Regions from separate parts of the Actinacidiphila sp. bgisy144 genome, predicted to be linked through region 2. Evidence: riboswitches for the same ligand, from Rfam matches in the RefSeq annotation. Region 2 holds a riboswitch; the other holds the start of a gene.
The links. Region 2 has a riboswitch for glycine ahead of gcvP (aminomethyl-transferring glycine dehydrogenase). Riboswitches for the same ligand answer to the same signal wherever they lie in the genome.
Positions count from the first base shown of each region.

Region 1 (15,679 bases), on a different contig from region 2:
GTACTTGTTGGTCAGCACCGAGCCCTGCGCCTCCAGCACGGCGACCGGCGCGAAGTTCTCGGACGCGATCATCTCCAGCGTGGACTGCTGGCGGCGCAGCTCGGCGTCGACCGCCGCGGCCACGTCGGGGTCGAACGCGTGCAGGGACTGGTTCAGCAGCGACATCGCGGGGTTCCCTCAGCTCTCGATGAAAGCGTCGTACTCGGCGGCGGACAGCAGGTCGGACGGCTCCTCGGCCACCTTCACCTTGAACAGCCAGCCGCCCTCGAAGGGGGCGGAGTTCACCAGCGACGGGTCCTCCACCACGTCCTGGTTCACCTCGGTGACCTCCCCGCCGACCGGCGAGTACAGGTCGCTGACGGACTTGGTGGACTCCAGCTCGCCGCAGGTCTCGCCCGCGGTCACCGTCGCGCCCACCTCGGGGAGCTGGACGAAGACCACGTCACCGAGCGCGTCGGCGGCGTGCGAGGTGATGCCCACGGTGGCCGCGCCGTCGGCGGGGGCCGACAGCCACTCGTGCTCCTTGCTGTAGCGAAGCTGCTCAGGGTTGATGCTCATGGGTGGATTCTCCCGGATCGGCAGGGGTGCTCGCGTGCGCGGCACGGCAAACGGAAAGGTAAGGGTGGGGGTGCGGGGGCGGGGCGCCCGGGTCCCGGCCGGCTCGGGCGCCGGCCGGTGCCGGAGCCCCGCGGTCGGTGCCGGGCCCGGCTCGCGCCGTACCCCCGCGGTCAGTGCCGGGGCCCCGGCTCGCGCCGGAGCCCCGCGCTCAGCGCTCGCGCTTGTAGAACGGCAGCGCCACGACGTCGTACGGCTCCCGCGTCCCGCGGATGTCCACCGCGACGTCCGGCGTGCCGGGCGCCGCGTGCGCCGCGTCCACGTACGCCATCGCGATCGGCTTGCCCAGGGTCGGCGACGGCGCCCCCGAGGTGACCTCGCCGATCACCGTGCCCGAGGCGTCGGTCACCGGGTAGCCGGCCCGCGGCACCCGGCGGCCCCGCGCCACCAGCCCGACCAGCTTGCGCGGCGGCAGGTCGGCGGCCCGCTCGGCGGCGGCGCCCAGCGCGGCGCGCCCGACGAAGTCCCCGGGCTTGTCGAACTTGACCACCCGGCCCAGCCCCGCGTCGAACGGCGTCACCGCGGCGGTCAGCTCGTGCCCGTACAGCGGCATGCCCGCCTCCAGGCGCAGCGTGTCCCGGCAGGACAGCCCGCACGGCACCAGGCCCGCGGGCGCGCCGGCCTCGGTGAGCGCCTGCCACAGCCGCTCGGCGTCGCCCGGCGCCACGAACAGCTCGAAGCCGTCCTCGCCGGTGTAGCCGGTACGGGCGATCAGCGCCGGCACCCCGGCCACGGTGCCGGGCAGCCCGGCGTAGTACTTCAGCCCGTCCAGGTCGGCGTCGGTCACCGCCTTCATGATCGCCGGGGCCTGCGGGCCCTGGACGGCCAGCAGCGCGTACGCCTCGCGGTCGTCGCGGACCTGCGCGTCGTACTCCGCCGCCCGCAGCGCGACCGCGTCGAGCACGGTCTGCGCGTTGGAGGCGTTGGCGACGATCATGAACTCCTGCGCGCCCAGCCGGTAGACGATCAGGTCGTCGAGGATGCCGCCGTCGGGCGCGCAGATCATCGTGTAGCGGGCCCGGCCCACCGCCAGCGCGGACAGGTGGCCGACCAGGGCGTGGTCCAGCGCCTCGCCCGCCTGCGGGCCGGTCACGGTGATCTCGCCCATGTGCGACAGGTCGAACAGGCCGGCGCGGGTGCGCACCGCCTGGTGCTCCTCGCGCTCGCTGGCGTACCGCAGCGGCATGTCCCAGCCGGCGAAGTCGGTCATGGTCGCGCCGAGGGCGCGGTGCAGGGCGTCGAGCGCGGTACGGCGGGGTTCGCTCATCGGTGACGGGCTCCCAGGCTCGGTCTCGGTGAAGAGAGAAAGGGGACGACGGATCGGATGCTCCCCATCTGTCATCGGAACCTGAGAGGTTCACCGTGAACCCCGCACCGGCGGGTCACGGTTTGCACCTTGGGTGGGCGGGGCCGGGCGGGCACCCCCAGGGGTGCGCCGACGGCTCCGCCGCTTTTCAGATCTGCCTCGCCCGCGCGGTATCTGTGCCTGAGAGATTCAAGGGAGGACTTGCTCCTTCGGCGCCCGGCCCGCCGCCCGCGAGCAAGTCGCGTGCACCGGTCCGGGACTCTCCCGCGCGGCCTCGAACGGCCGGTATGCAAGTTGTCGGCTTCATCATTGCATGCCCAGGGTGCGCGGCCCCCGGCAGCCGTTAGGGTTTCCGGGGCACGACGCTACAGACGCGGTACTCGGGCGGACAAGGGTGGACATGGAGAATCCGGCGCCGTACACATGGCCGGCGAACGAGCTGGAAGAGGTGCTGAGCGCCAGCCTCGGCAACCCCTCGGCCACGCCCAGGCTGCTGGAGGTGCTCGGCCGGTCCCGGGTGTGGGTGCCGCTGCCGAACGGCGGCTCGCGCGAGGCGGCCGACCTGGACCTGCCGACGGTCGTGCTGGGCGGCGCGCCCTACGTGCCGGTGTTCAGCTCCGAGCAGCAGTTCCGGCAGGCCGCGGACGGCATGCCCTGCACGGTCGCGCCGGTGCACGAGTTCGCCCGCGGGCTGCCGCCGCTGGTCGGGATCGCCGTCAACCCCGGGGGCGCGGTCGGTGTGCCGCTGCCGCCGGCCGCGGTGGCCGAGCTGTGCCGCCCGGCGCAGGGCGAGCGCCAGGCGGCGTTCGCCGGGGTGCGCGGCGGTGACGCGCCACCCGGCGCCCGGGTGCGGCTGTGGGAGCCGGACCACGACGAGGAGCCGGTGGACTTCCTGGCCGCCGCGGCCGGCGAGTTCGCGGTCACCTCGGTGGTGCTGAGCGGCCGGCGGGCCCTGGCGGTGGTGGAGGAGGAGCCGCCGGCGCTGTTCGTCGGCGTGGAGCTGGACCGCTGGACCGAGGCGGACCGGTCGGCCGCGATGGACGCGCTCGGCCGGGCGATGGGTGCGGCCCAGCCGCCGTGGCCGGTGCACCTGATCCTGCTGGACGTGGCGCAGGACCCGGTGGGGGACTGGATGCTGGAGACGGTGCGGCCGTTCTTCGCCCGCGACTGAGCCCGGGCACGGCACGGGGCAGGGCCACGGCAGGTGCGGCTCGGCGCACGCGTTCAGCGGTCGTATACCGCGTCTATAGCCGGTTCGGTTTGAGTCGGCGGGCATACCGCTGGGCACACTCGACCTGGTTTGATGTCGTGCGAAGAGCAGTACGAAGGGAAAGGGGCGGTCCCACGTGATCGCGGGCGCGCAAGGCGGTGCGGCGCAGGCCGGCCATGTGGAGCAGATGCTGCTCCAGGTGGCACCCGGCCGGTTCGACGCATACGAGAACCTGCTCGCGTCACTCGCCGAGGGCCAGGTGTGGATGCTGCTGTGGCAGGGCGCCCCCGGCACGCCCGACGCGCAGTACGGCACGATGGAGATCGGCGGCTACGGCTACGCGCCGTGCTTCACCTCGCCGCGGGAACTGGCCGCCAGCGGGTGGAACCGCGAGCACGAAGTGGTCTCCGGGCGGGACATCGCCCAGACCCTCTTCCCGGACCGGTCCGGCCTCTGGCTCAACCCGCACAGCGCCGGCGGCGGCCTCGGCATCCCCTGGGCCGACCTGCGCCGGATCGCGGTCGGCCTGGACCTGCTGCCCGCCGGGCCGCTCCAGATCGGCGAACCCTCGCTCCAGATGCCCCAGTTCTACGCGCTGCTCGCCCAGGCGGCGCACCGCACCTCCGCGGTGCGCGCGCTGCGCCAGGCGTGGGTGCAGCCGGTGCTCGGCGAGCCCTACCTCGCGATCGGCGTCGAGCTCTACGAGGGGGCCGGGCAGGCCGTGGAGTCCGTCCGGCTGATGATGCAGCAGGCCGTCGGCGGGGTGCCCGACTCGGTGGCCGTCTCCACGGTCGCCATGGCCGACCCGTACGACCCGGTCGCGCTGTGGATGCGTACGTTCGGCCGGCCCTTCTTCGACCGCTAGGCGACTGCGCGGCGATCAAGCGGCGGCTGCGCGGCGGCCATCCAGCGGCTGTGCGGCGGTCACGCGGCCGGGCCGGGCGGGTGGACCGCCGCGTCCAGCAGGCCCAGGGGCGGGCTGCCCAGGTGCAGCAGGGCGGCGTGGAAGCGGGGCAGGGTGAACTCGGCGCCCCAGGCGCGCTGCGCGCGGGCGCGGGTGCGCAGGATCTCCAGCTTGCCCCAGGTGTAGCGGCCGTACCCGGCGTCGAAGGTGCCGCGCCGCGCCTCCGCGGCGGCGGCCGCCGGCGACAGGTGGGCGTCGCGCACGAAGTACCGCGCGGCCTCCTCCAGCGACAGCGCCCCGGTGTGCAATCCGATCGCGCAGGTGAGCCGGGTGACGCGGACCAGCGCTTCGAGGGCGACGCCGATCGCGAAGCGCGGGTCGCGGGCGCGGAAGCCCTCGTCGAGGCAGACCTCCTCGACGTAGTGCGCCCAGCCCTCGGCGAAGGACAGGCTGTGCAGGAGCCGCCGCACCGGGGAGGGGGCGCGGCGCAGGGCGCGGCCGTGCGCGAAGTGGCCGGGCGCGACCTCGTGGAGGGTGATGGACGGCAGGCTGGTGCGGCTGAAGACGGTCAGCCACTCCTCGCGCTCGTCGGCCGGCCAGTCCGGCTCGGGCGGGGTGACGTGGTACCAGGAGGGCGCGTCGGCCTCGGCGGGCGCGGACCAGGTCATCATGGCCATCGCCCAGCGCCGGGAGGCGGGTGCCGGGCCGACCAGGCACTCGCCGTCGACGTAGGGCGCAAGGCCCCGTTCCCGGGTGAACTCCACGGCCTCCTCGGTGAGCCGGGCCGCCTCGGCGATGACGCCGTCCGCGCCCGGGTGGTCGGCGAGCAGCCCCGGCAGGAGTTCGTCCACGCCGCGGCCCGGGTCGAGGACGCGGCAGGCGTCGGTGAGCAGTTCGGTGAGCCGGACGCGCTCCTTGTCGGCCTGCCCGGCCAGCTCGGTCAGATCCACCCGAAGGCCCTCCTGAGCCCCCATCAAGGCAGCCAGGGCCCGCCCGCCGAGCCGCGGGTCGGGGTCGCCGTGCTCGGCGACGTGCCGCAGGTGGCCCTCCAGCCGGGCGTGCGCGCGCAGTGCGGCCCGCTCCACCTTGCCGCCGTCCGGGTCGAGGTCGGCGGCCAGTCCCAGCACCGGCCCGAGCAGCGCCTCGGCGACCGGGGCCCGTACCCGGTCCAGCGAGGCCAGCGCGGCGTCCACCGCGTCCGGCCACCGCGCCAGATGCGCCTTGCGGGCCTTCCTGCGGTCGGCGCGCGGGGCGTACTCGCGGTCGTAGCAGGCGAGTTCGAGGTTGGACAGGTGCGGGTAGGGGTCGCGGCGGTGCAGCTCCAGCTCGCCGTACTGCACCCGCAGTGACTCCTCGAAGACAGCCAAGTGGGCCTCGTCGTGCGGGTCCTGGAGCGGTCCGGCGCTCCGGGCGGCGCGGGCCATCGCGGCCAGGCCGGCGCGCACCCCCTGGGGGGAGAGGTCCTGCACCTGTCCGTCGTACTCGTGCAGGCCCGACATCTCGCGGGCCTGGGGCACCATCAGGTCGCAGACCGCGCGCAGCCGTTCGTCCATCTGGTGACCGTACCCCGAGGTACGCGTCGGTAACGATGAAAGAACCACCCACATCACAGTTGCGCATCCCTTCTCCGTGGGGTCTGGCGGGTGATCGCCGACCGGAAGAAGAATCCAGCGGCAAGACGCCTTGGCGTTGACATGTCCCAACCGCAATGCGCGTAGTGGATACGCACGTCGCACGCATGATCACGAAGAGCGTTCACTGCGGGTGACGGCCGTTTCGTACGCAACCGAAGCACCACAGGCACCAAGTGACGAGGAAGCCGCTACCGCGGCGGGCGCGCGCCGGTCACCACCGGCGAGAGGGGTCGGCAAAAACGCCATGACCGCACCTATCGAGACCACCTCCGGACAGGCGGCGGCAGACCCGGAGGCCGTCCTGAGCGGGGCCGGGCGAGGCATGATCGAGGGCCGCTCGCTCGGGCAGATAGCCTGGCGCCGGCTCAGACGCGACAAGGTCGCGATGGCCGGCGGCGTCGTGGTGGTGCTGCTGGTGCTGCTGGCGATCCTCGCCAAGCCGATCGAGATGGTCTTCAACCTCGACCCGAACGCCTTCCACCAGAACCTGGTCGACCCCGAACTGCTGGCGCCCAAGGGCGGCTGGGGCGGCATGAGCTGGTCCCACCCGCTGGGCGTGGACCCGAAGTTCGGCCGCGACATCCTCGCCCGGATCGTCGAGGGCTCCTGGATCTCCATGCTGGTGGCCACCGGCGCCACCGTGCTGTCCAACGTGATCGGCACCGTGCTCGGCATCATCGCCGGCTACTACGGCGGCTGGGTGGACAGCCTGATCAGCCGGCTGATGGACGTGTTCCTCGCCTTCCCGCTGCTGCTCTTCGCGATCTCCATCTCCGCCTCGCTCCAGGACGGCGCCTTCGGGCTGAGCGGGCTGCCGCTGCGGATCTGCGTGCTGATCTTCGTGATTGGCTTCTTCAACTGGCCCTACATGGGGCGGATCGTCCGCGGCCAGACCCTCAGCCTGCGCGAGCGCGAGTTCGTCGACGCCGCCCGCGGCATGGGCGCGCGCGGGCCGTTCATCCTCTTCCGCGAGCTGCTGCCGAACCTGGTGGCGCCGATCCTGGTCTACTCCACCCTGCTGATCCCCACCAACATCCTGTTCGAGGCCGCGCTGAGCTTCCTCGGGGTCGGCATCGCGCCGCCGCAGGCGTCCTGGGGCGGCATGCTGACCAGCGCGGTCGACGTCTACCAGTCCGACCCGCAGTACATGTTCGTGCCCGGCCTGGCGATCTTCATCACGGTGCTGGCCTTCAACCTGTTCGGCGACGGGTTGCGGGACGCCCTGGACCCGCGCAGCAAGTGATCCCGCAGGGACACCCATCGAACCCCGGGTGGCACCCCGTGTGCCGTGCGGCGCACCGCGACCGACCCGGCGACTCCATAGGAAGTGAGGGGCGTAACCCGGTATGAACACCAGAAAGGTGACCTCCGCCATCGCGCTCGGTCTGGCGATGGCACTCGGTGTGTCCGCCTGCGGCGGCTCGGGCGGCAGCAAGAGCTCCGGCAAGAAGGACCAGGCGCTCACGTCGATCGTCAACGCGTCGACGAAGAAGGGCGGGACGGTCACGGCCGACCACTCCAGCGGCCCCGACTCGCTCGACCCGGGCAACACCTACTACGGCTGGGTGCAGGACTTCTCCCGGCTCTACGCCCGTTCGCTGCTGACGTTCAAGCCGGCGGCCGGCAAGGCCGGTCTGACGGTGGTCCCCGACCTGGCGACCGGGCTCGGCACCGCCAGCGCCGACGCCAAGACCTGGACGTACCACCTGCGCACCGGCGTGAAGTTCCAGGACGGCACCACGGTGACCTCCAAGGACGTCAAGTACGCGATCGAGCGCAGCAACTTCGCGCCCGAGGTGATGTCCAACGGCCCGGTGTACTTCAAGAGCTACCTGGCCGACGACAGCACGTACCAGGGCCCGTACAAGGACAAGAGCCCGGACGGGCTGAAGTCCATAGAGACGCCTGACGACCAGACGATCATCTTCCACCTGGCCAAGCCGTTCGCCGACTTCGACTACCTGGCGACGTTCTCGCAGACCGCGCCGGTCGAGCAGTCCAAGGACACCGGCGCGACCTACGTGCAGCACATCCAGTCGACCGGCCCGTACAAGTTCGCCTCCTACTCCGAGGGCAAGGGCGCCACGCTGGTGCGCAACCCGGAGTGGAGCAAGGCCACCGACCCGATCCGCACCGCGCTGCCCGACAAGTACGTGCTGAAGTTCAACATCAACCAGCGCACCATCGACAACGACCTGATGGCCGACAACGCCACCGTCGACCTCCAGGGCACCGGCGTCGAGGCCGAGACGCAGTCGAAGATCCTGGGCAACAAGAACCAGCTCTCGCATACCGACGACGCGATCGCCGGCGCCACCTCGTACATGGCGCTCAACCTGCACGTGGCGCCGTTCGACAACATCAACTGCCGCAAGGCCGTGCAGTACGCGGTGGACAAGACCTCCGTGGTCAACGCCGAGGGCGGCGCGGTCAAGGGCGACGTCGCCACCACGCTGCTGCCGCCGTCGGTGAACGGCTACACCAAGTTCGACGAGTACCCGACCGCCGGCAACAACGGCGACGTGGCCAAGGCCAAGGCGGCGCTCGCGGCCTGCGGCAAGCCAGGCGGCTTCACCACCACGCTCACCGCGCGCAGCGACCGGCAGCCCGAGGTGGACGGCGCCACCGCCATCCAGGCGGCGCTGAAGAAGGTCGGCATCACCGTCAACATCAAGACCTTCCCCGCCGACAAGTACTTCTCCAACTACGCGGGCGTCCCGGACTACGTGCACTCGCACGACGTCGGCATGATGATGATGGCGTGGGGCGCCGACTGGCCCACCGGCTACGGTTTCCTGGACCAGATCGTCGACGGCGGCGCGATCAAGCCGTCCGGCGGCAACAACCTGATGGAGCTGAACGACCCGAAGATCAACCAGGCGCTGGCCGCGGCGATCTCCAACACCGACGCCGCCGCCCGCACCAAGGCGTGGGGCGACATCGACAAGATGGTCATGGCGAACGCCTCCGTGGTGCCGCTGATCTACCGCAAGAACCTGCTCTACCGCCCGAGTTCCGCCACCAACGTGACGGTCACCCAGGCGTACCTGGGCATGTACGACTACCTGCTGATGGGCTCCTCGAAGTAGCCGCAAGGCTCCTACGCACCGAAAGGCAGGTGAAGGCTCCGGCGTCCGCCCGGTCCGGCCCGCGATCCGGGCCGGGCGGACGCCAGCCGGAACGGCCGTGACCGCTTACTTCATCCGTCGCGTGTTCGCCGCGATCGTGCTCCTGCTGGTGGTCAGCATGATCACCTTCGCGATCTTCTTCCTCGTGCCCCGCATCGGCGGCCAGACCACCACCCAGCTCGCCACGCAGTACGTGGGCAAGGACGCCAACCCGGCGGCCGTCGCGGCGATCAAGAGGAACCTCGGCTTCGACCTGCCGCTCTACGAGCAGTACTGGCACTTCCTCAAGGGCCTGGTGGCCGGCGCCGACTACCACTACGGCCCCGACCCGGTGCACTGCCACGCACCCTGCTTCGGCTACTCCTTCAAGAGCCACGTCGAGGTGTGGCCGCAGCTGAAGTCCCGTATCCCGGTGACGTTCTCGCTGGCCATCGGCGCCGCGGTGATCTGGGTGATCACCGGCGTCGCGGTCGGCGTGGTCTCCGCGCTCAAGCGCGGCACCATCATCGACCGGCTGTCGATGGGCGTGGCCCTGATGGGCGTGTCGCTGCCGATCTTCTTCACCGGCATCCTCGCGCTGAGCGTCTTCACCGTGCAGTGGCCGCTGTGGAGCAACGGCATGAGCTACGTGTCGTTCACCGACAACCCCGCTGACTGGGCGTGGAACCTGCTGGTGCCCTGGTGCAGCCTGGCCTTCCTGTACTCCGCGCTGTACGCCCGGCTGACCCGGGCGGGCATGCTGGAGACGATGGGCGAGGACTACATCCGCACCGCGCGCGCCAAGGGCCTGCGCGAGCGGGACGTGGTGGTCAAGCACGCGCTGCGCTCCACGCTCACCCCGATCGTGACCATCTTCGGCATGGACTTCGGGCTGCTGGTCGGCGGCGCGGTCATCACCGAGCAGGTCTTCTCGCTGCCGGGCATGGGCGCCTACGCCATCCAGGGCGTGACCGCCAACGACCTGCCCATCGTGATGGCCGTGACCTTGGTGGTCGCCTTCTTCGTCGTGGTCTGCAACCTGCTGGTGGACCTCGCCTACGCCGTTCTCGACCCCCGCGTGAGGTACTCGTGAGTTCCGCCGACAGGCTGCTGAAAACCCCGCAAGAGCCGCCCGCCGCGCAGGACGCGTACCTGTCGGTGCGCGACCTGCGCATCCACTTCGACACCGACGACGGCCTGGTGAAGTCCGTCGACGGCATCAGCTTCGACCTGCCGCGCGGCCGCACCCTGGGCATCGTCGGCGAGTCCGGGTCGGGCAAGTCCGTCACGTCCCTGGGCATCATGGGCCTGCACCGCACCGCGCGGGCCCGGATCTCCGGCGAGGTGTGGCTGGACGGCGAGGAACTGGTCGGCGCCCCGCCGGACGCGGTACGGCGGCTGCGCGGCCGCAAGATGGCGATGATCTTCCAGGACCCGCTGTCGGCGATGCACCCGTACTACTCGATCGGCAACCAGATCGTCGAGGCGTACCGGGTGCACCACGCGGTCAGCAAGAAGGAGGCCGCCCAGCGGGCCATCGACATGCTCGACCGGGTCGGCATCCCCGAGCCGCGCAAGCGCTTCCGGGACTACCCGCACCAGTTCTCCGGCGGCATGCGGCAGCGCGCGATGATCGCGATGGCGCTGGTGAACAACCCCGAACTGCTCATCGCCGACGAGCCGACCACCGCGCTCGACGTCACCGTGCAGGCCCAGATCCTCGACCTGATCCGCGACCTCCAGCAGGAGTTCGGCTCCGCGGTCGTCATGATCACCCACGACCTGGGCGTGGTCGCCGAGGTCGCCGACGACCTGCTGGTGATGTACGCGGGCCGGGTGATCGAGCGCGGCACCGCCGAGAAGCTCTTCAGCGAGCCCAAGCACCCCTACACCTGGGGCCTGCTCGGCTCCATGCCCCGGCTGGACCGGGAGCGCACCGACCGGCTCAACCCGGTCAAGGGGACGCCGCCCAGCCTGATCAACGTGCCGAGCGGCTGCGCCTTCCACCCGCGCTGCCCCTACGCCGAACTGACCGGCGGCGCCTCGCAGTCCGAGGTGCCCGAGCTGCGCGAGGTCGCCGCCGGCCACGTGGCCGCCTGCCACCTCGGCGACGAGGAGCGGGTCAGGATCTGGACCGAAGAGATCGAGCCGAAGCTGTGAAGGGCCGGGACGAGACCGTGGCGGAGAAGACCTCGCTGGACAAGGGCGGTCCGGCCGCCGACGCGACGCCGCAGGAGCGCACCCCCGCGCCGCGCAAGCCGGCCGGGGAGCCGCTGCTGAAGGTCACCGGGCTGACCAAGCACTTCCCGATCACCAAGGGCCTGCTGCGCCGCCAGGTCGGCGCGGTGCAGGCGGTCGACGGCATCGACTTCCAGGTCCGGGCGGGCGAGACGCTGGGCGTGGTCGGCGAGTCCGGCTGCGGCAAGTCCACCATGGGCCGGCTGATCACCCGGCTGCTCGAACCGACCGGCGGGACGGTCGAGTTCGACGGCCGCGACATCACGCACCTGAGCACCGGCGCCATGCGCCCGCTCCGCCGCGACGTGCAGATGATCTTCCAGGACCCGTACTCCTCGCTCAACCCGCGGCACACCATCGGCACCATCGTCGGCACCCCCTTCCGGTTGCAGAAGGTCGCCACCGAGCAGGGTGTGAAGAAGGAGGTGCAGGGGCTGCTGGAACTGGTCGGCCTCAACCCCGAGCACTACAACCGCTACCCGCACGAGTTCTCCGGCGGGCAGCGGCAGCGGATCGGCATCGCCCGGGCGCTGGCGCTGCGCCCGAAGCTGGTGGTCGCCGACGAGCCGGTCTCCGCGCTGGACGTGTCCATCCAGGCGCAGGTGGTCAACCTGCTGGACGACCTCCAGTCCGAACTCGGCCTGACCTACGTGATCATCGCGCACGACCTGTCGGTGATCCGGCACGTCTCGGACCGGATCGCGGTGATGTACCTGGGCAAGGTGGTGGAGCTGGCCGACCGGGAGGCGCTGTACAGCTCGCCCTTCCACCCGTACACCACCGCGCTGCTGTCCGCGGTGCCGGTGCCCGACCCGAAGCGGCGCAACCGGCCGACGGTGACGCCCGAGGTGCCCGGCGAGGAGGCCGCGGACACCGTCGCGGACGCCGCCGCCGATGCCCCGGCGGACGCCGAGCCGGCGCCCGCGCGGGCCGCCGCCCCGGTCAGCGGCAGCGGCCGCATCCTGCTCACCGGCGACGTGCCCTCGCCGATCTCCCCGCCGCCCGGCTGCCGGTTCCACACCCGCTGCTGGAAGGCGACCGCGGTGTGCACCACCGAGCAGCCGCCGCTGGTGGAGCTGGCGCCCGGCCACCAGGTGGCCTGCCACCACCCGGAGAACGCCGCCGACCAGCGTCCGGAGCCCGCCCTGCGATGACGCCCCGGCCGCTACTGTTCCGCCGCGCGGCCCCCTATCGTCGTAAGCATGGCGGACGACGCGAACGGGACGGCGGGCGGCACCGCGGCCGGCGGCAGCGGCCGGCGGGTGCTGCTGAGCATCGAGGCGGTCAACAAGCGGTTCGGTGACTTCGTCGCCCTGCGCGACGTCGACCTCGACGTGCACGAGGGCGAGGTCGTCGTCGTGCTCGGCGCGTCCGGCTCCGGCAAGTCCACGCTGTGCCGCTGCGTCAACCGGCTGGAGACCGCCGACTCCGGCCGGATCGTCTTCGACGGCCGCGAACTGCCGCAGGAGGGCGCCGCGTTGGCGGCGCTGCGGGCCGACGTCGGGATGGTCTTCCAGTCCTTCAACCTGTTCGCGCACAAGACCGTGCTGGAGAACGTGGTGCTCGGCCCGACCCGGGTGCGCAAGGTGCCCCGGGCCGAGGCCGTCGAGGAGGCGCGGGCGCTGCTGGAGCGGGTCGGCGTGGCGGACAAGGAGTCCCGGCACCCCGCGGAGCTGTCCGGCGGCCAGCAGCAGCGCGTCGCGATCGCCCGCGCCCTGGCGATGCACCCCAAGCTGATGCTCTTCGACGAGCCGACCTCCGCGCTCGACCCGGAGATGATCCGGGAGGTGCTGGACGTGATGGTCGGCCTGGCCCGCGACGGCATGACGATGGTCGCCGTCACCCACGAGATGGGCTTCGCCCGCCGCGCCGCGGACCGGGTGGTGTTCATGGACGCCGGGCAGATCGTCGAGACCGGCGAGCCCGAGGCGTTCTTCACGAAGCCGCGCACCGAGCGCGCCCGCGACTTCCTCTCCACGATCCTGCGGCACTGACGCCCGGCATCCGGCGCCCCGCGCCCGCTGCCGTCCGGACCACCCGTACCCGTACCCGTATCCGTACTCGTACCGAAGGAGTCCCTCATGGTTCCTCAGCAGCGCGGCCGTCGGACGGAGCAAGGACCAGGCGGATTACCGCGGTGGCGCCGGGCGGTGCTCGCCGCGGGCGCGGCACTGGCGCTGACCGGAGTGCTCGCCGCGTGCGGCGGCGGCAGCAGCGTCCACCCGGTCAAGGGCGGCCGGGGCGGGGCGGCCGGGCCGACCCAGGAGCAGGTGGTCGCGGGCGCGCCGGTCGCCCCGGCCGCCGCGATCACCCCCGGCTCCTGGATGGCGAAGGTCAAGAAGCGCGGCACCCTGCTGGTCGGCGGCACCGACTCCTCCGCGGTCTTCTCCCAACGCAACCCCGTCACAAATAAGTTGGAGGGCTTCGACGCCGGGCTGTCGCAGATGCTGGCGCGCTACATCATCGGCAAGCCGTCCACGAAGCTCTCCCTGGTCACCGTGGACACCCGCGAGACGCTGCTCCAGAACGGCACCGTGGACGCGGTGTTCGCCACCTACACCGTCACCCCGCAGCGCGCGGAGAAGGTCGCCTTCGCCGGGCCGTACTACGAGTCGGGCGACGCGATCCTGGTCAAGGCGGGCACCACCGGGATCACCGGGCCGGCCGACCTGAACGGGAAGACGGTCGCCACCGAGGGCAACTCCACCGCCGCGCTGGACCTGAAGAAGGTCGCGCCCAAGGCGAAGACCCTGCTCTTCCAGGAGGACGGCGAGTGCGTCGCCGCGGTCAAGCAGGGGCGCGCGGACGCCTACGTGCTGGACCAGAGCATCCTGCTGGGCGACGTGGCCGACGACACGGGCCTGAAGGTCGTCGGGCAGCCCTTCACCCAGGAGCCCTACGGCATCGGCCTGCCGAAGGCCGACCCGGAGGCGAAGGCGTTCGTCGACGCGTGGCTGAAGACGATCTACGCCGACGGGCAGTGGGCCAAGCTGTGGCAGGCCACCATCGGCGCCAAGGTGGGCGGTTCGCCACCCGCGCCGCCCGCCATCGGCTCCGCCGACGGCTCCTGACGGCCCGCCGTGCACGGGGTCCTCAGCCACCTCGGCTACCTCGCCGGCGGACTCGGCACCACCCTGGAGCTGTCCCTGCTCGGCTTCGCCGGCGCACTGCTGCTCGGCACCCTGCTGACGGTGCTGCGGGTCGGCCCGGTCCTCCCGCTGCGGCTGCTCGGCACCCTGTACGTCGAGGTGTTCCGCAACGTGCCGCTGCTGGCGTTCCTGGTGCTGTTCGTCTTCGGACTGCCCGACGCGGGCGTCACCTACCCGCTGTTCACCTCCGAAGCGGCCTGCCTGGCGCTGTACTTCGCCGCGTACGTCTGCGAGGCGCTGCGGGCCGGGATCAACGCGGTGCCGGTCGGGCAGGCCGAGGCGGCCCGCGCGATCGGGATGACCTTCGGCCAGTCCCTGGCCCTGGTGATCTTCCCGCAGGCCTTCCGCACCATGGTCCAGCCGCTGGCCAACATCCTCATCGGCGTGGTGCTCTCCTCCTCGCTGGGCGCGGCGGTCGGCGTCAGCGAACTCATCGGCCGCACCCAGTGGCTGGACCTGAAGTACGACGAGCCGGTGCCGACCTTCCTGCTCGCCGCGGCCGGCTACGTGCTGGTCACCGCGACGGTCGCGCTGCTCGCCGGGCGGCTCCAGAAGCGGATGGCGGTGCGCCGGTGAGCGGGCCGAACCGGGTGCTGTTCGACGCGCCGGGACCGCGGGCCCGGCGCCGCATCCGGCTGGCCACCTTGCTGTCGGTGCTGCTCATCGCCGGGCTGCTGGCCCTGGGGCTGCACCAATTGGCGCGGCACGGCCAGCTCGACCGCGCCCGCTGGCAGCCCTTCGGGCAGTGGCCCTACCAGCGCTTCCTGCTCCAGGGGCTGGTGCGCACCCTCAAGGCGGCGGGGGTGGCCGCGCTCCTCGCGCTGCCGGCCGGGGCGCTCCTCGCGCTCGGCCGGCTCTCGCCGCACCGGCTGACCCGGCTGGCCGCGGGCAGCTTCGTCGAGCTGTTCCGCTCGGTGCCGCTGCTGCTGGTGCTGTACGTCTTCCTGATGGGCATCCCGCGGGCCGGCTACACCTTCCCGGTCTTCTGGGAGCTGGTCATCCCGGTGGTGCTGTGCACCTCGGCGCTGCTCGCCGAGGTCTTCCGGGCCGGCGTCCTGGCCCTGGACCGCGGGCAGTCCGAGGCCGCCCACGCCCTCGGGCTCAGCCGCCGCCAGGTGATGCGGCTGGTGGTGCTGCCGCAGGCGGTCCGCCTCGTGGTGCCCACGCTGGTCTCCCAACTGGTCAGCCTGCTCAAGGACACCACCCTCGGATACGTCGTCAGCTACCCCGAACTCCTCAACCAGGGCAAGGTGCTGGGCTCCTACACGCACGACTTCCTGCAGAGCTATCTGACGGTCACGGTGGTGTACATCGTGGCCAACGCGGCCCTGTCCCAGCTCGCCGAGGCGCTGGAACGCCGTGGCAGGCGCCGTCCGGCAGCGGGCACACCGGGTACGGCAGGCGGGGCATCCGGGGTCGCCCCGCGCCTGCCCGGTCCCCGGGAGCCGAAGGCCGCCGGGGGCGCGGGGGCCGAGCCGCTGCGCCCGGTCTGAGCGCGGCTGCGGCCCCGCGGACC
Region 1 covers NZ_JBYIRM010000013.1:1,651-17,329, forward strand. Annotated here, with positions in the region: gene AC3EVP_RS16795 (serine hydroxymethyltransferase) at 1-165, opposite strand, end outside; gene gcvH (glycine cleavage system protein GcvH) at 178-558, opposite strand; gene gcvT (glycine cleavage system aminomethyltransferase GcvT) at 767-1,882, opposite strand; glycine riboswitch at 2,080-2,198, opposite strand; gene AC3EVP_RS16810 (enhanced serine sensitivity protein SseB) at 2,322-3,092, shown strand; gene AC3EVP_RS16815 (enhanced serine sensitivity protein SseB C-terminal domain-containing protein) at 3,268-3,996, shown strand; gene AC3EVP_RS16820 (DUF885 family protein) at 4,056-5,588, opposite strand; gene AC3EVP_RS16825 (ABC transporter permease) at 5,914-6,912, shown strand; gene AC3EVP_RS16830 (ABC transporter substrate-binding protein) at 7,016-8,758, shown strand; gene AC3EVP_RS16835 (ABC transporter permease) at 8,856-9,869, shown strand; gene AC3EVP_RS16840 (ABC transporter ATP-binding protein) at 9,866-10,936, shown strand; gene AC3EVP_RS16845 (ABC transporter ATP-binding protein) at 10,954-12,168, shown strand; gene AC3EVP_RS16850 (amino acid ABC transporter ATP-binding protein) at 12,217-13,008, shown strand; gene AC3EVP_RS16855 (glutamate ABC transporter substrate-binding protein) at 13,096-14,085, shown strand; gene AC3EVP_RS16860 (amino acid ABC transporter permease) at 14,095-14,739, shown strand; gene AC3EVP_RS16865 (amino acid ABC transporter permease) at 14,736-15,656, shown strand.
Region 1: it holds a riboswitch for glycine, as region 2 does, so the genes downstream of both, gcvT (glycine cleavage system aminomethyltransferase GcvT) here and gcvP (aminomethyl-transferring glycine dehydrogenase) in region 2, are expected to answer to the same signal.

Region 2 (15,679 bases):
AGCGCGGCCGGGTGAGGTCGAAGCCGAGCGCGGGCATCCCGACCCGCTCGCGCGCCAGCAGGTGGGCGACCAGCGCGACCGGGACGAGCGCGGTGGCGATGTAGAACACCTGCCAGGCCAGGTCGAGCCAGGGGCGGCCGGGCGCCGCCGAACCCACCAGCGTCGCGGCCTGGTCCTTCAGCGCGCCCGGCCGGGTCACCGACCCGATGAAGCTGATCACCGCGGAGACGCCGCTCGCGCCGAGCGACAGCGCCAGCACGATCAGCGTCTCGCTGCGCAGCGTCCGCTCCTCCAGCAGCGGCTGCGGCCGCTCCGGCTGCCCGGCCTCGGCCTGTACTGATGCCTGCACGCGGTCCTCCCGTGTCGTCGTGGACACGATACGAAGATCCCGCCCGCCGCCCTACCACCGCACCACCCCGCCCCGGTGCCGCGCTCGCGCGGTGGGTGCGCCGCGCGAGCCTACGCCACCCGCCTGGGTCGTCATGTCCGCGACCGGTCCGCAGCGCGCCCCGGCACCCGTACGGCGGCAGGCGCGCGGCGGGGCGGGCGGCGGGGTGTGCGGAGGGATGTGCGGCCGGGGCCGGTCAGCCCGGGAGCTGCCAGGTGTGGACCGGGGCGCCCTCGGTGGACAGGGCCCGGTAGCGCTGCGTCATCGCGGCGAGCGCCGCCCGGCGGTCCAGGCCGCGGTCGAGGTAGTGGTGGAAGGCGTCGGCCTGCCAGCGGGCGCCGTTCGTCCGGCGGCGGCAGCGCTGCTCGATGATGCCGAGGTAGTGGTCGCGGTCGGCCGGGTCGATGCCCCAGGCGTCCAGCCCGGCGGCGGCCAGCGGCAGCAGTTCGTCGCGGATCAGGTCGGCCGCCGGCACCTGGGCGAGCGCGGTGCCGCGCGGGCGCGGCCAGTGCAGCACCGCGTCCACGCCGTCCCGGCAGGCCGCGTCGAAGTTCGCGGCGGCGGCGCCGAACGGCAGCCGCTGCCAGACCGGCCGCGGCGCCTCGGCGAGCGAGCGCACCAGGCCGTAGTAGAACGCCGCGTTGGCGATGACGTCGGCGACGGTCGGCCCGGCGGGCATCACCCGGTTCTCCACCCGCAGGTGCGGCACCCCGTCGACGACCTGGTAGACCGGGCGGTTCCAGCGGTAGATAGTGCCGTTGTGCAAGGTCAGCTCGCGCAGTTCGGGCACCCCGCCCTCGTCGAGCACGCGCAGCGGGTCCTCCTCGTGGCAGATCGGCAGCAGCGAGGGGAAGTAGCGCAGGTTCTCCGCGAACAGGTCGGCCGCGGAATCGATCCAGCGCTCGCCGAACCAGGTCAGCGGCCGTACGCCCTGGGCCCGCAGTTCCTGCGGGCGGGTGTCGGTGGCCTGCTGGAAGAGCAGCGGGCGGGTCTCGCGCCACAGTTCGCGGCCGAAGAGGAAGGGCGAGTTCGCCCCGATCGCCACCTGCGGCGCGGACACCGCCTGCGCGGCGTTCCACGCCGGCCCGAAGCGGCCCGGGGTGACCTGGAGGTGCATCTGCATGGAGGTGCAGGCCGCCTCGGGCGCGATCGAGGCGGAGGTGTAGACGAGGTGCTCGACGCCCTCGATGTCGAGGGTGATGTCCTCGCCGCGCATGGCGAGGATGCGGTCGTTGAGCAGGGTGTAGCGGTCGGCGCGGGAGAGGTTCGCCGAGACCAGGTCCTGGGCCTGGAGGGTGGGCAGGATGCCGATCATCACGATGCCGGCGCCGACCTCGCCGGCCATCCGGTCGGCGTAGCCGAGGCCGGTGCGCAGTTCCTCGGCGAGCCGGTCGAGGACCCGGCCGGAAAGCGCGTGCGGCGCGATGTTCACCTCGATATTGAACTGGGCCAGCTCGGTCTGGAAATCACGGCTCGCGATGCGCTCCAGCACCTCTTCGTTCATCATGCGGGGCAGCCCGCGGGAATCCGCGAGATTCAATTCGATCTCCAGGCCCATGAGATTGCGCGGCCGGTCGAAGCGCTTCTCCGCCAGCAGCCGCTCCAGCCCCAGCAGGCACTGCTGGAGCTTGTTCCGGTACATGCGCCGGTCGGCCAGGTCGAACGCCCCGGCCGCGACCTTCTCCCCCATCGAAGCGTCCCTCCTCGTGCGGGTCCTCACGGGAGGATGCCCCATGGAACTGATCGATAACGCCCACCTCGACCGGGTGTGCACGCTACGCTTGCCGTAGTGGCCGACAGCGGGCACGTGCCGATGGCACATTCGGCCCAGGACACGGCGGGAAATCCCGCCTATTGGCACCGTATGTTTCCGGCCGACCGTACACCGCGGAAATCGCCGACGACCGCGCGGCAGCCTGCGGTAATGTCGGCTGCGGCCGTCCGGAGGAAGGCGGATTACCGCCTTGCGGGTAATGCCGGCGGCCGGTAGATGAAACATGGAGCGAACATACGTCGTATAAACTCCGCGCACGAGGCAGAGTATCCGCCGTCGCCGGGCGAGCTTGAGCAGTAACCCTCACCAGGTACTGACCGCGGCCGTCCGCATCTCGCCCGCACCGCTTTGTGCCCGCACCACGTGTCTCCCAGTGAGAGGCGACAACACCATGCCGCTGCTTGTCCCCCCAGCACCCGCACCCGCCCTGTTGAGCGTCCTGGCGGCGCTCAGTTCGCCCACCGCGGTCCTGGAAGCCCGTACCCCCGCCCTGCGCACCGCGGAGGGGCCGCTGGACGCCGAACACCCCCTGCCGGTCCATGTGTTCGAACCCGCGTCGGTGCCCGGCGGCCTGCCCCACGCGCGGCTGGCCGGCTGGCGGTTCCATATCAGGGCGGGGGCCCGGGTGGCCGCGGCGGGCGAGACCGTGGCGACCCCCGACGGATGGGTGTTCTCGCGCTTCTCCGAGGGCCCCTACCTGGCCTCCACCGAGCGCGCGCTGCGCCAGGCCGAACCGCTGCCGGCCACCTACCAGCCGCACCTGCTGTCGGTGCCGAGCCGCTACATGATGGCGCTGTGGCTGCACTCGGTGCCGCGGGCCGACGCCGCCACCGCGCAGCCGGACCCGGCCGACCTGGTCATCCCGCTGGCCCCGGCGCCGCCCGGGATCGCCTCGCACCGGGTGTACCGGATCGTGGAGATGGCGCCGCTGCTCAACAGCTGGCTCGCCCCGCCGCCGCTGGCCGGCTCGCCCGCGTAGCCCGCAGAGCACGCCTTCGGCACGAGCAAAGCCGGTTTCCCCGGGCGCGGCAAGGCCCGGGGGAACCGGCTTTCGTTGCCCCCGTCGTACTCCCCGTCAGGCGCCTGCCGCGGCCAGCGGCCGGTGCGGCGCGATGATCTGCCCGTCGGGCAGGATCTCCCCGGTGTCCTCGAAGAGCAGCACCCCATTGCACAGCAGGCTCCAGCCCTGCTCCGGGTGGTGGGCCACGATCAGGGCGGCCTCACGGTCGGCGCTGTCGGCGGTGGGGCACTGCGGCTCGTGCTTGCACATGGTCACTGGTGTCTTTCGCTGCGAGAGGTGAATGGTGCGGTCGGTCGCGTGGCCTGCCTGGCTCATGTGGGTCCCCCGTTCTCGCGCGGCCGGTCCCAGTCTTGCGCCCCGGACGGCCTTCCGCAGGTGTTTCACGTGCGCGCTGCTCATTGGTGCAGGACGCGCCATCCGCGCGGCCGGTTGCGGACACGAAGGCGGCGCTTTCCGCCCGTTTCCGGGTCGGAAGGCGCCGCCTTCCCACAGTGCTGCCGCCGGGCCGGTCAGCCCTCGTAGGCGTCCAGCGGCGGGCAGGAGCAGACCAGGTTGCGGTCGCCGAACGCCCCGTCGATCCGGCGCACCGGCGGCCAGTACTTGTCCGCGGGGTGCACGCCGGCGGGGAAGACGGCCTCCTGGCGGCTGTAGGGGTGCTGCCAGTCGCCGCCGAGGGCGGCCGCGGTGTGCGGGGCGGAGCGCAGCGGGTTGTCGTCGGCGGGCCACTCCCCCGCGCCGACCCGGTCGATCTCGCCGCGGATCGCGATCATCGCCTCGCAGAACCGGTCGAGTTCGGCGAGGTCCTCGCTCTCGGTGGGCTCGATCATCAGGGTGCCGGCCACCGGGAAGGACATCGTCGGGGCGTGGAAACCGTAGTCGATGAGCCGCTTGGCGACGTCGTCGACGCTGACGCCGGTGTCCTTGGTCAGCTGCCGCAGGTCGATGATGCACTCGTGGGCGACCAGGCCGCCGGGGCCGGTGTAGAGCACCGGGTAGTGCGCCTCCAGCCGCTTGGCGACGTAGTTGGCGCTCAGTACGGCGATCTGGGTGGCCTGCCTGAGGCCCTCGGCGCCCATCAGCCGGACGTACGTCCAGGAGATCGGCAGGATGCCCGCCGAGCCCCACGGCGCGGCGGAGACCGGGCCGACGCCGGTGGCCGGGCCCGCCTGCGGCTGGAGCGGGTGGTTGGGCAGGTGCGGGGCGAGGTGGGCGCGGACCGCGACCGGGCCGACGCCGGGTCCGCCGCCGCCGTGCGGGATGCAGAACGTCTTGTGCAGGTTCAGGTGGGAGACGTCGGCGCCGAAGCGGCCCGGGCGGGCGAGCCCGACCAGCGCGTTGAGGTTGGCGCCGTCCACGTAGACCTGGCCGCCCGCGTCGTGCACGGCCGCGCAGATGTCGGTGATGTGCTCCTCGAACACGCCGTGCGTGGAGGGGTAGGTGACCATCAGCACGGCGAGCCGGTCGCGGTGCTGCTCGATCTTCGCCCGCAGGTCGTCGACGTCCACGTCGCCGTCCTGGCCGGTCTTGACGACGACCACGCTCATCCCGGCCATCACCGCGCTCGCGGCGTTGGTGCCGTGCGCGGAGGACGGGATCAGGCAGACCGTGCGGTCCAGGTCGCCGGCCGCGCGGTGGTAGGCGCGGACCGCGAGCAGCCCGGCCAGTTCGCCCTGCGACCCGGCGTTGGGCTGGAGGCTGACCTTGTCGTAGCCGGTGATCGCGGCGAGCTGGTCCTCCAGGCCGTGGATCAGGCTGAGGTAGCCCTCGGCCTGGTCGGCGGGCGCGAAGGGGTGCAGCGCGCCGAACTCCGGCCAGGTGACCGGCTCCATCTCGGTGGTCGCGTTGAGCTTCATGGTGCACGAGCCCAGCGGGATCATGCCGCGGTCCAGGGCGTAGTCGCGGTCGGCGAGCCGGCGCAGGTAGCGCAGCATCGAGGTTTCGCTGCGGTGCCGGTGGAAGACGGGGTGGGTGAGGTAGTCGCCGGTGCGCAGCAGCGCGGCCGGCAGCGCGTCGGCGGTGGCCGCGTCGAGGGCGTCGAGGTCGGCGGTGTCCGCGGTGTCCGCGCCGAACGCGGCGAGCACCGAGGTGAGCGCGGCGCGGTCGGTGGTCTCGTCGCAGGCGATGCCGACGTGGTCGGCGTCGGTCTGCCGCAGGTTGATGCCCGCGGCGCGGGCGGCGGCCACCACGTCGGCGGCCCGGCCCGGCACCCGGGCGGTCAGGGTGTCGAAGAACGCGTCCTCGACGACCTCCACGCCGGCCGCGCGCAGGCCCGCGGCGAGCACCGCGGCGTAGCGGTGGGTGCGGCGCGCGATGGCGGCCAGCCCGTCGGGGCCGTGATAAACGGCGTACATGCCGGCCATCACGGCGAGCAGCACCTGCGCGGTGCAGATGTTGCTGGTGGCCTTCTCCCGGCGGATGTGCTGCTCGCGGGTCTGGAGGGCGAGGCGGAAGGCGGTGTCGCCGTCGGCGTCGACCGACACGCCCACCAGGCGGCCGGGCAGGTTGCGGGCGTAGGCGTCGCGGACGGCCATGTAGCCGGCGTGCGGGCCGCCGAAGCCCATGGGGACGCCGAAGCGCTGGGTGGTGCCGACCGCGATGTCCGCGCCGAGCTCGCCGGGCGGGGTGAGCAGGGTCAGCGCCAGCAGGTCGGCGGCCACGGTGACGATCGCGCCCAGCTCGTGCGCCTGCTCGATCACCGGCCGCAGGTCGCGGACGGCGCCCGAGGCGCCCGGGTACTGGAGCAGCACACCGGTGACACCGCGCTCGGCGACGTCGGCGGGGATGCCGGCGGACAGGTCGGCGGTGACGACCTCGACGCCGGTCGGTTCGGCCCGGGTCCGGATCACCGCCAGGGTCTGCGGGAAGGTGTCGGCGTCGACCAGGAAGACGCCGTTCTTGACCTTGCCGACCCGGCGGGACAGCGCCATCGCCTCGGCGGCCGCGGTGCCCTCGTCCAGCAGGGAGGCCCCGGAGGTGGGCAGGCCGGTGAGGTCGGCGACGACGGTCTGGAAGTTCAGCAGCGCTTCGAGGCGGCCCTGGGAGATCTCCGGCTGGTAAGGGGTGTAGGCGGTGTACCAGGCGGGGTTCTCCAGCACGTTGCGCAGGATGACCGGCGGGGTGAAGGTGCCGTAGTAGCCCAGGCCGATCATCGGGGTGAGCACCTGGTTGCGGTCGGCGAGCGCGCGCAGCTCGGCGAGCGCCTCGGCCTCCGTGACGGCGGCCGGCAGGGCGAGCGCCTCGGTGCTCTTGATGGTGTCGGGGACGGCCGCGGCGGTCAGTTCGTCCAGCGAGCCGTAGCCGACCTGGGCGAGCATCTTGGCCTGCGCCTCGACGTCGGGACCGATGTGGCGGCGGGCGAAGGGCCGGCCTGCTTCCAGCTCGGCGAGGGTGGTTCGGCGGTCACTCATCTTCGGGGGCCTCCTGGTCCGTGACGACCTTCGGGGGGTGCCGCCAGGGCACCCGTACGGCCTCCCCCTCTGTCATCACAACCTGAGAGCTTCACCGCCCCGGCCCACAGGGCGGCTTTCACCGTCGGTGAGGACGCGTCCCGGCGGCCGCTCTGCTTCCGGGACAGGTCCTGCTTTCCAGAGTGACCTCACCCGAGCGGTACGGATGCCTGAGAGTTTCCGGGGAGGATTTGCTCCTTCGGCGCCCTCCGCCAACCGCCGCCAGGCGGGGTTCTCGGAGGACTCTCCCGCACGGGGTCGACGGCCGTTGTCCAGCCTACCAGCGCGTTCCGAACAGGGGTCGGAACAGGTGCCGAGTCGACACCGCCCCGGTTGTGGCCTTGGGTAGGTACCAGCGGCCGCCGTACGGCGGCGGCCTGGGGTTGGTTGGACTGGTTGGAGGGACCGTGCAGACCGACATCGATCCGCGCAGCCTGATCGGCCGCCGCGCCTTCGACCGTGACGGGACGAGGATCGGCACGGTGGACGAGGTCTACCTCGACGACGCGACCGGCACACCGGAGTGGGCCGCGGTGCGCACCGGCCTGTTCACCCGGGACGCCTTCGTGCCGCTCGGCCCGAGCGAGCTGGACGGCGACAAGCTGCGGGTGCCGTACGAGAAGGCGCTGATCAAGGACGCCCCGGACTTCGGGGTGGGCCGGCACCTGTCGCCCGAGCAGGAGTTGCAGCTCTACCACCACTACGGGATGGACGTGCCGCGCTCGGCGGCCGAGCCGGCGCCGTCCGGGGACTTCGGGGAGCTGGCCGACGAGGAGTGAGCCTGCTGGGCGGCCAGCGGCAGCGGGTCGCTGCGGCGCAGTGCCGGGTCGTCCACGGGGAAGGTGCGCACCCGGCCGGGCACGGTGTCGGTGGGCACCTCGAAGCGGACCGTCACCCGGCCGACGCCGCTGCCCTGCACCCATCCGGCGCCGTAGCTGTCGTGGGTGACGTCATGGCCGGGCATCCAGCGGTCGGCCCGTTCGGCCGCGGGCGGCGGGCGGCTGGGCAGCGGCTCGGGGGCGTCCGGCTCGGGGCCGCCGTGCAGCGCGCGCTCGCCCTCGGCCTGCGCGAACAGGTCCTCCTGCGTGAAGTCGGCCAGCCCCGCCACGCCCACCCCGAGCAGCCGCACCCCGCCGGTGGTGTCCACGGCCTCCACCAGACGGCGGGCGGTCTCGCGGACGACGGCCGGGTCGTCGGTGGGGGCGCGCAGCGTCTCGGAGCGGGTGAGGGTGGAGAAGTCGTACCGCCGGACCTTCACCACGACGGTGCGGCCGGAGCGGCCCGCGCCGCGCAGCCGCTGCACGCAGCGCTCGGCGAGCCGGTCGATCTCGTACCGCACATGGGCGCGGTCGGTGAGGTCGCTGTCGAAGGTGTCCTCGACGGAGATGGACTTGACGTCGCGGTCGGCGACCACGGGGCGGTTGTCGACGCCGGCGGCCATGGCGTGCAGGCCCGCGCCGTGGGCCTTGCCGAGCAGCCGCACCAGCTCCGCCTCGCCCGCCTGGGCGATCTCGGCGACGGTGAGGATGCCGGCCCGGCGCAGGTGCTCGGCGGTGGCCGGGCCGACGCCGGGCAGGGTGCGCACCGGCATCGGGTCCAGCAGCGCCCGCTCGGTGCCCGGCTCGACCACGACCAGGCCGTCCGGCTTGGCCTGCTCCGAGGCGATCTTCGCCAGCAGCTTGGAGCCGGCCAGCCCGACCGAGGCGGTCAGGCCGGTGGCGGCCTTGATGTCGGCGCGCAGCCCGCGCGCCACGGCCCGCGGGTCGTCGGCGTAGGCGCCGGCTTCCAGGTCGAGGAACGCCTCGTCCACGCTCAGCGGCTCTATCAGCGGTGACGCCTCGCGCAGCAGGCCCATGACGATCTCGCTGATCTGCCGGTAGAGGCCGAACCTCGGCACGAGGTAGGCCGCGTTCGGGGCCAGTCGGCGGGCGTGGGCCATCGCCATGGCGGAGTGGACGCCGTGCACACGTGCCTCGTAGGACGCGGTCGACACCACGCCGCGGGGTCCCAGGCCGCCGACCACCACCGGCTTGCCCCGCAGGCTCGGCTTGGACGCCTGCTCGACCGCGGCGAAGAACGCGTCCATGTCCAGGTGCAGGATCGTCGGCGCACTTCTCACACCCCCAAGCCTCCCGCATCCCACCGACAGCAGCCGTACAGGTGTACGGCGACGGCGGGTCGCGGCCGGGGCGTACGGGTGGGGTCAGGTCCTTACGGGGCGGGGCTTTATCGGCCGGGCCTTTGCGGGGCCGGCCTGTCACGGGCCGGAGGCACCTGCGGCCGGGGGCTCAGACCGCCTTGTTGCGGCGCCGGGCCAGCTCGTCGGCCGGATTGTGGCCGATCAGGGTCTCGCCGGTGTCCACGCGCTCGCCGTGCATCTGCGACAGCGCGCTCTCGACGTCGCGCCACACGACGCCGACGGCGATCCCGAAGATGCCCTGGCCGCCCTGGAGGAGCTGCACCACCTCGTCGGGCGAGGTGCACTCGTAGACGGTCGCGCCGTCGCTCATCAGGGTCATCCGGGCCAGCTCGCCCGGGCCGACCGAGCGCAGGTGCTGGACGGCGGTGCGGATGTTCTGCAAGGAGACGCCGGTGTCCAGCAGCCGCTTGACGATCTTGAGCACGACCACGTCGGAGAAGCCGTACAGCCGCTGGGTGCCCGAGCCGTAGGCCGGGCGCACGCTGGGCTCGACGAGGCCGGTCCGGGCCCAGTAGTCGAGCTGGCGGTAGGTGATGCCCGTCGCGGCGCAGGCCGCGGGGCCCCGGTAGCCGACCTGCTCGGGCGGCGTCTCGGCCGGCGGGCCGCCGTCGGCGCCCACCGCCGCGGGAGCCAGTGTCCCCCGGGCCGGATACGGGCCGCCGGTCGCCAAACCGTCGCCGGTACTTCTCACGACGCCCTCCGTCCCCTTCGCGTCCACTGGCCGCGTGCACGTGCCACCGGACTTTCCCTCTGACGGTAGGCAGTCGTCACACGTGCGTCAACGATCGCCACGCTCGGCACGCCGAGTGAAATTCACCCCAGGAGTGGTTTGATCTGATTGCACAGCGGGAACCCAGTTCCGAATGCCCCCGCGGCGGCAATATTGCCCCCATCCGGGCAGCCCGCAGCGGCCCGGCCCGCGAGCCGGGCCCACCGCCGCACGGCGGCGACGTCCGGGCCTACTGGTTGCTGGTCCCGAAGTCCTCGGGCGAGATCTGGTCGAGGAACTCGCGGAACTTCTCGACCTCGTCCTCCTGCTCGTCCGGGATCGCGATCCCCGCGTCGTCCAGCACACCTTCGCTGCCGTAGATCGGCGTACCGGTGCGCAGGGCGAGCGCTATGGCGTCGGACGGGCGGGCACTGACCTCGACCCCGCCGGCGAAGACCAGCTCCGCGTAGAACACGCCGTCCCTCAGGTCGGTGATACGCACCTCCGTCAGCGTCTGTCCCACCGCCTCGAGCACGTCCTTGAAGAGGTCGTGAGTCAGCGGTCGCGCAGGGGTCATGCCCTGCTGCGCGAATGCGATGGCCGTCGCCTCTCCCGGCCCGATCCAGATGGGCAGGTACCGGTCGCCTCCTACTTCACGCAGGAGCACGATCGGTTGGTTGGAGGGCATTTCGACCCGGACACCCACAACGTCGAGCTCGTTCACACAGCAACCCTAGGCCGTGCCCGCGGGGTTTGGGTAGTCGGGCAGGCCCCGGGCGCGGCCCGAAAGCCATCCGGAGCCCCCTCCGCCCGGCGGTTCTCCCCCTGCCGGCCGCCCCGGGCGGCACTTCCGGCCGCGATCCGGCCGAAATCCGGTGCCGGTCGGCCGCCGGAGGGTCAGTCCAGCCGGACCCGCAGCGCCGACTGCACCATCGCCGCGTGCAGCCGCACCGACAGCGTGGCCAGCTCCCGGGCGGTCGCCTCCGCGTGCAGCCGCGTCTGCGGGTTGCGGTGCAGCCGCAACGGCGCCACCACCTGCTCGACCAGGCCCGCCTCCCGCTCGGCGGCCGCCTTCACCGCGCGCAGATGGCGCGGCTCCAGCCCGAACCGGCCGAGGTCCACGATCAGCCGGGCCACGTTCACCGCGTCGGCGTCGTAACCGCCCCGGGAGTCCGCCGCGATCAGCCCGTACGACTCCCACTCCGCGAGCGCGTCGCCGTCGGCCCCCGTGGCGGCCAGCAGCTCGTCCCGGCCGATCCGCATCCGCGCGGGCTCCTCGGGCTCCAGGGAGCCCTCCAGCGCCTCACGCGACTCACCCGGGCCGGGCAGCGCGACCGGCTCGCCCCGGTCCATGGCGTCCAGGTGCTCCCGGATCACCCGCAGCGGCAGGTAGTGGTCGCGCTGCACCCGCAGGACGTACGCCAGGCGGTCGACATCCGCCCCGTTGAACTTCCGGTACCCCGAGGGGGTGCGCTGCGGCTCCACCAGCCCCTCCGCCTCCAGGAAGCGGATCTTGGAGATGGTGACCTCGGGGAACTCGTCCTGCAACCGGGAGAGCACCGCGCCGATGCTCAGCAGGGCGCCGTCGTCCCCGGCGGAGACGGCGGCGGTGCCGTCACCGGCACCGCCTGACGTTCTCGGCATGCACACCTTCCCTGGGACCGTGCGGCGGGAGGGTCAGACACCCGCCTGGCTCGCGTAGAACACCAGCCGGTACTTGCCGATCTGCACCTCGTCCCCGTTGGACAGCTGCACCGCGTCGATCCGCTCCCGGTTGACGTAGGTGCCGTTGAGGCTGCCGACGTCGGAGACAGTGAACACGCCGTCGGCACCGCGCCGGAACTCCACATGGCGGCGCGAGACCGTCACGTCGTCCAGGAAGATGTCGCTCTGCGGGTGCCGGCCGGCGGTGGTCAGCTCGCCGTCCAGCAGGAAGCGGCTGCCGGAGTTCGGTCCGCGCCGCACCACCAGCAGGGCCGAACCCGGCGGCAGCGCCGCCACGGCCGCCTGCGCCTCCGGGGAGAGCGACGGCATCGGGGTCTGCCCCGTCGCCTCCGCCTCGTACGCCTCGATGCTGGAGATCGAGATCGTCGACGTGGTCTCCGAGGGCCGCTCGAAGGGCGCCGCGGCCTGCCCGCCGCGCAACGGAGCGCCGCAGTTGTTGCAGAACCGGCTCGCCGCCGCGTTCTGGTGCCCGCACCTGCCGCAGACCAGCACGCCGTGCTCACCACCCGTGTCCGAGGCCGACGATTCCCCGAAACCTATGCGCGGGGCCGAACCGGGGTCAACAGGCGCCACGCCGGGCGCAGCCGAAAACCCGCCGCCCTCCTGCGACGGGTCCGCGCGGAACAGCGGACGCTCGGCCGGCTGGCCGACGTCCTCCGCCCCGCTGCGCGGCGCACGGTGGCGTGCCGTGGCCGGGTCACCCGACTGGCGGGCGCTCTTGCCGAACAACTTCCCAAACAACTTCACGGGCGATTCCCCTTGAAAGAAGCAGACCCGCCCGTGGGGCAGGACGAACTCTCACTACTCACAGTTTCCACCACTCAGCACCCGGCCAGATCCCCGACCCCATCCTCACTGGGATGACCGAGCGTAGTCAGGCTGCTTCGACGGCCGCAAGGCGTCCACGACGATCTTCTGCGACCTGACCACATCAGCACTCGCCTGCTCCTTCTCCAGCGTCTGCACCACCCCTCCGGGGATGTTCAGCGCCGGCTCGAGGTCCGGTGGGTTGCCGATGACTTTGAAGACGTACGGCTGGGCCAATTGGTGCCCGTCGACCAGCACACTGTCGGTGCCGTCGGTGAAGTAAGTGTCGCTGACGACACGTACGTTGTTGACCTGGATCGCCTCCGCGCCGGCCGCACGCAGCTCCTGGACGGTGTCCAGCAGCGAGTCGGCCTCGACCTGGCCGTGCGGGTCCCTGACCGTCAGGGTGATCCCCGGGCCCTGAGCCGCCACCGTACCGGCCAGCACACCGAGTTCCCGCGCCTTCTCCTGCGTCTGCTTGAGCGCCTCGGCGGCCTGGTCGGAACTGGTCTCCAACTCGCTGCGCTGGTTCTCCAGTCCGCGCTTCTCGTCCTGGAGCCGCTGGCCGCGGTTGTCCAGCTCGGTCAGGATGCGGACCAGGTCCTCCTGGCGCGCCCCGCGCAGCGTGCTGTTGTCGTCGCTGGTGGTGCGCACCTGGATGGCCAGCCCCAGCCCCAGCACGAACAGCAGCACCGCGACGATGAGTTGGGCGCGGGTCAGCCGCGGCGGCCACAGCCCGGCCAGCAGGCGCTGCCGCCCGCTCCCCGGTGCGGCGGCCGGCTTCTCCCGCTCCTGCTCCCCCGCACCCGGCTGCACGCCGCAGTCCCCGTTCTCCTGGTTCTCCTGCTCGTCGCTCATCCGGACCTCACGCCCGGAAGACGTGCCGGCGGATCGCGGCGGCGTTGGAGAAGATCCGGATGCCGAGGACGACCACCACACCGGTCGACAGCTGCGCGCCGACCCCGAGCTTGTCGCCCAGGAAGACGATCAGCGCCGCCACCACCACGTTGGACAGGAAGGAGACCACGAAGACCTTGTCGTCGAAGATGCCGTCCAGCATGGCACGCAGCCCGCCGAAGACGGCGTCGAGCGCGGCCACGACGGCGATCGGCAGGTACGGCTCGACACCCGAGGGCACCACCGGGCGCACCACCAGCCCGACCACGACCCCCACGACGAGGCCAAGTACGGCGATCACTTCGTCAACCCTTCCCGTTGGACGGCGTCTTCGGCGGCGTCGTGGACGCGCCCGGTGTGGCGTACCGCAGGATCAGCGAGGGCGCGGCGGGCAGGTGTACGTCCCCCTGCACGCTCAGGCTCGATCTGATGCCGTAGTTCGCCACCAGCACGTGCAGGTAGTCCCCGTCCGCGCTGTGCTGGAACGCCGTGCCCAACCGCTTCCCGTCCCCGATCGCCAGCACCGTGTACGGCGGCACCAGCGGCTTGTTGTCGACCAGTATGGCGTCCCCGGCGGCCCGGATCGCCGACAGCGCCGTCAGCCGCTCGCCGTTGACCGAGATCGCCTCGGCGCCCGAGTCCCACAGCCCGTTGACCACGTGCTGCATGTCGCGGTCGCGGACCCGCCCGGTGTCGGAGAAGCCACTGCTCTCCCGCGGGCCGCCGGTGCCCCCTTCAGAGGCTTCCTCGGCGTCGTTGACGACCAGCTTCACCCCCGGACCGTGCACAGGCGTGGCGGCGGCGAGCAGTTCGACCAGCCGCTCCCCGCCGTCGCCCTTCCGCTTCAACGCGGCCTGCTGCTCCGCGGAGACGGTGGCACGCAGCGCGTCGACGTTCTGCTGCAACCCGTCGGTGCTCTTGGTCTCGGTCCGGATACGGTCGATGAGGTTCTGCCGCTCCTTGGCGACCGTGGGCGCCGACACCCGCGCCTGCGCGGCACCGAGCGTCACCACCAGCGCGGCCAGCACCAGACCGGCCGCCAGCCCCAACTTCCCGCCCAGCGCCTTCGGCAGCCGCGACGTGCCGACCTGCCCGCGCCGGGCCGCGGCCTGCGCGTACCCGTCGTCGAGGCTGTGCTCGATGATGTTCGTCAGCAGCGACATCGACGCGTCGAGGCGTCGCGGGGCGGCCCCGGGCACGGGGTTACTCCGATCGGGTTGCTGCTGCGGCATGCCGCACATCGTCGCACGTCGCGGCGCCCACTTTCGAACGGGCCCCCGCCGACGCGCCGTTCACACCGCGCGACCGGTTCGGGTCGGCCCCGGTCGGCATTCCGACCGCAATGCTGCCGGAAGCCGACCGGTTGCCGCTCACCCGCCGATCACCTACCAGTCACCTACCGACCGGTCGCGGTACCCGCCAGGGACCCTCGGAACCGGTCACGGACCGGCGCTCTCCACCACCTCGGACCACTCGTCCAGCAGCGCCTGCGCGGACGCGTCGTCCGGCCCCTCGGCCCACAGGTGCGTGACGGCCTCCGCCGGGTCCGGCAGCACCATCACCCACCGGCCGTCGGACTCCACCACCCGCACCCCGTCGGTGGTGTCCACCGACCGGTCGCCGGCCTCCTCGACCACCCGCCGCATCACCGAGCCCTTCACCGCCCACGGCGTAGGCACGTCCCGCTTGAGCACGTGCGCCTTGGGGATACGGGCGTCGATCTGGCTCAGCGTGAGCTGCGTCCTGGCCACCAGGCCGATCAGCCGCACGAACGCCGCCGTGCCGTCGAAGACACTGCTGAACTCGGGCACCATGTAAGCGCCGCGCCCGTCACCGCCGAAGATCGTGCCCTCGTCCCGGCCCACCCGCGTCAGGTCGTCCGGCGACGTCGTCGTCCACGTCACCTGGGTGCCGTGGTAGGCGGCGACCTGCTCGGCGATCCGGGTGGTGGTCACCGGCAGCGCCACCCGGCCGCTGCGCCGCTCCGCCGCCACCAGGTCGAGCAGCACCAGCAGCGCCCGGTCGTCCTCCACGATCCGGCCCCGCTCGTCGACCAGCGACATCCGCTCGCCGACCGGGTCGAAGCGCACCCCGAACGCGGCACGCGCCGAGGAGACGATCTCACCGAGCCGCACCAGCCCGGCCCGGCGGCTCTGCTCGGTCTCGGTCGGCCGCGCCTCGTCCAGCCCGGGGTTGATGGTCAGCGCGTCCACGCCCAGCCGGCCGAGCAGGCTCGGCAGCACCAGACCCGCGCTGCCGTTGGCCGCGTCCACCACGACCTTCAGCCCGGCGTCGGCGATCCCGGTGGTGTCCACCGCCCGCAGCAGCGCACCGGTGTACGAGTCGAAGACCGTCGCGGGGAAGGTCAGGTCGCCGATCTCGCCGGGGAACGCCCGGCGGTACTCCTGCCGCGAGAACACCCGGTCCAGCTTGCGCTGCCCGGCACCCGACAGGTCCGCGCCGCGCTCGTCGAAGAACATGATGTCCAGCGAGTCCGGGCGCCCGGGGCTGGTTCTGATCATGATGCCGCCGGCACTGCCGCGCGCGGTCTGCTGCCGGGCCACCGGCATCGGCACGTTCTCCAGGTCGCGGACGTCGATCGCGCTCGCCTGGAGCGCCGAGATGACCGCCCGCTTCAGCGCCCGGGCACCGCGGGAGTGGTCACGGGCCGTGGTGACCGTGGCGCCCTTCTTCAGCGTCGTCGCGTACGCG
Region 2 covers NZ_JBYIRM010000030.1:2,011-17,689, reverse strand. Annotated here, with positions in the region: gene AC3EVP_RS28490 (CPBP family intramembrane glutamic endopeptidase) at 1-349, opposite strand, end outside; gene AC3EVP_RS28485 (glutamate-cysteine ligase family protein) at 585-2,078, opposite strand; gene AC3EVP_RS28480 (hypothetical protein) at 2,554-3,141, shown strand; gene AC3EVP_RS28475 (DUF5999 family protein) at 3,238-3,432, opposite strand; gene gcvP (aminomethyl-transferring glycine dehydrogenase) at 3,693-6,590, opposite strand; glycine riboswitch at 6,653-6,776, opposite strand; glycine riboswitch at 6,778-6,890, opposite strand; gene AC3EVP_RS28465 (PRC-barrel domain-containing protein) at 7,037-7,408, shown strand; gene AC3EVP_RS28460 (DNA polymerase IV) at 7,330-8,748, opposite strand; gene AC3EVP_RS28455 (MerR family transcriptional regulator) at 8,918-9,463, opposite strand; gene AC3EVP_RS28450 (bifunctional nuclease family protein) at 9,789-10,262, opposite strand; gene ftsR (transcriptional regulator FtsR) at 10,436-11,182, opposite strand; gene AC3EVP_RS28440 (double zinc ribbon and FHA domain-containing protein) at 11,216-12,010, opposite strand; gene AC3EVP_RS28435 (DUF881 domain-containing protein) at 12,116-12,928, opposite strand; gene AC3EVP_RS28430 (small basic family protein) at 12,936-13,268, opposite strand; gene AC3EVP_RS28425 (DUF881 domain-containing protein) at 13,273-14,208, opposite strand; gene AC3EVP_RS28420 (sugar phosphate nucleotidyltransferase) at 14,407-15,679, opposite strand, start outside.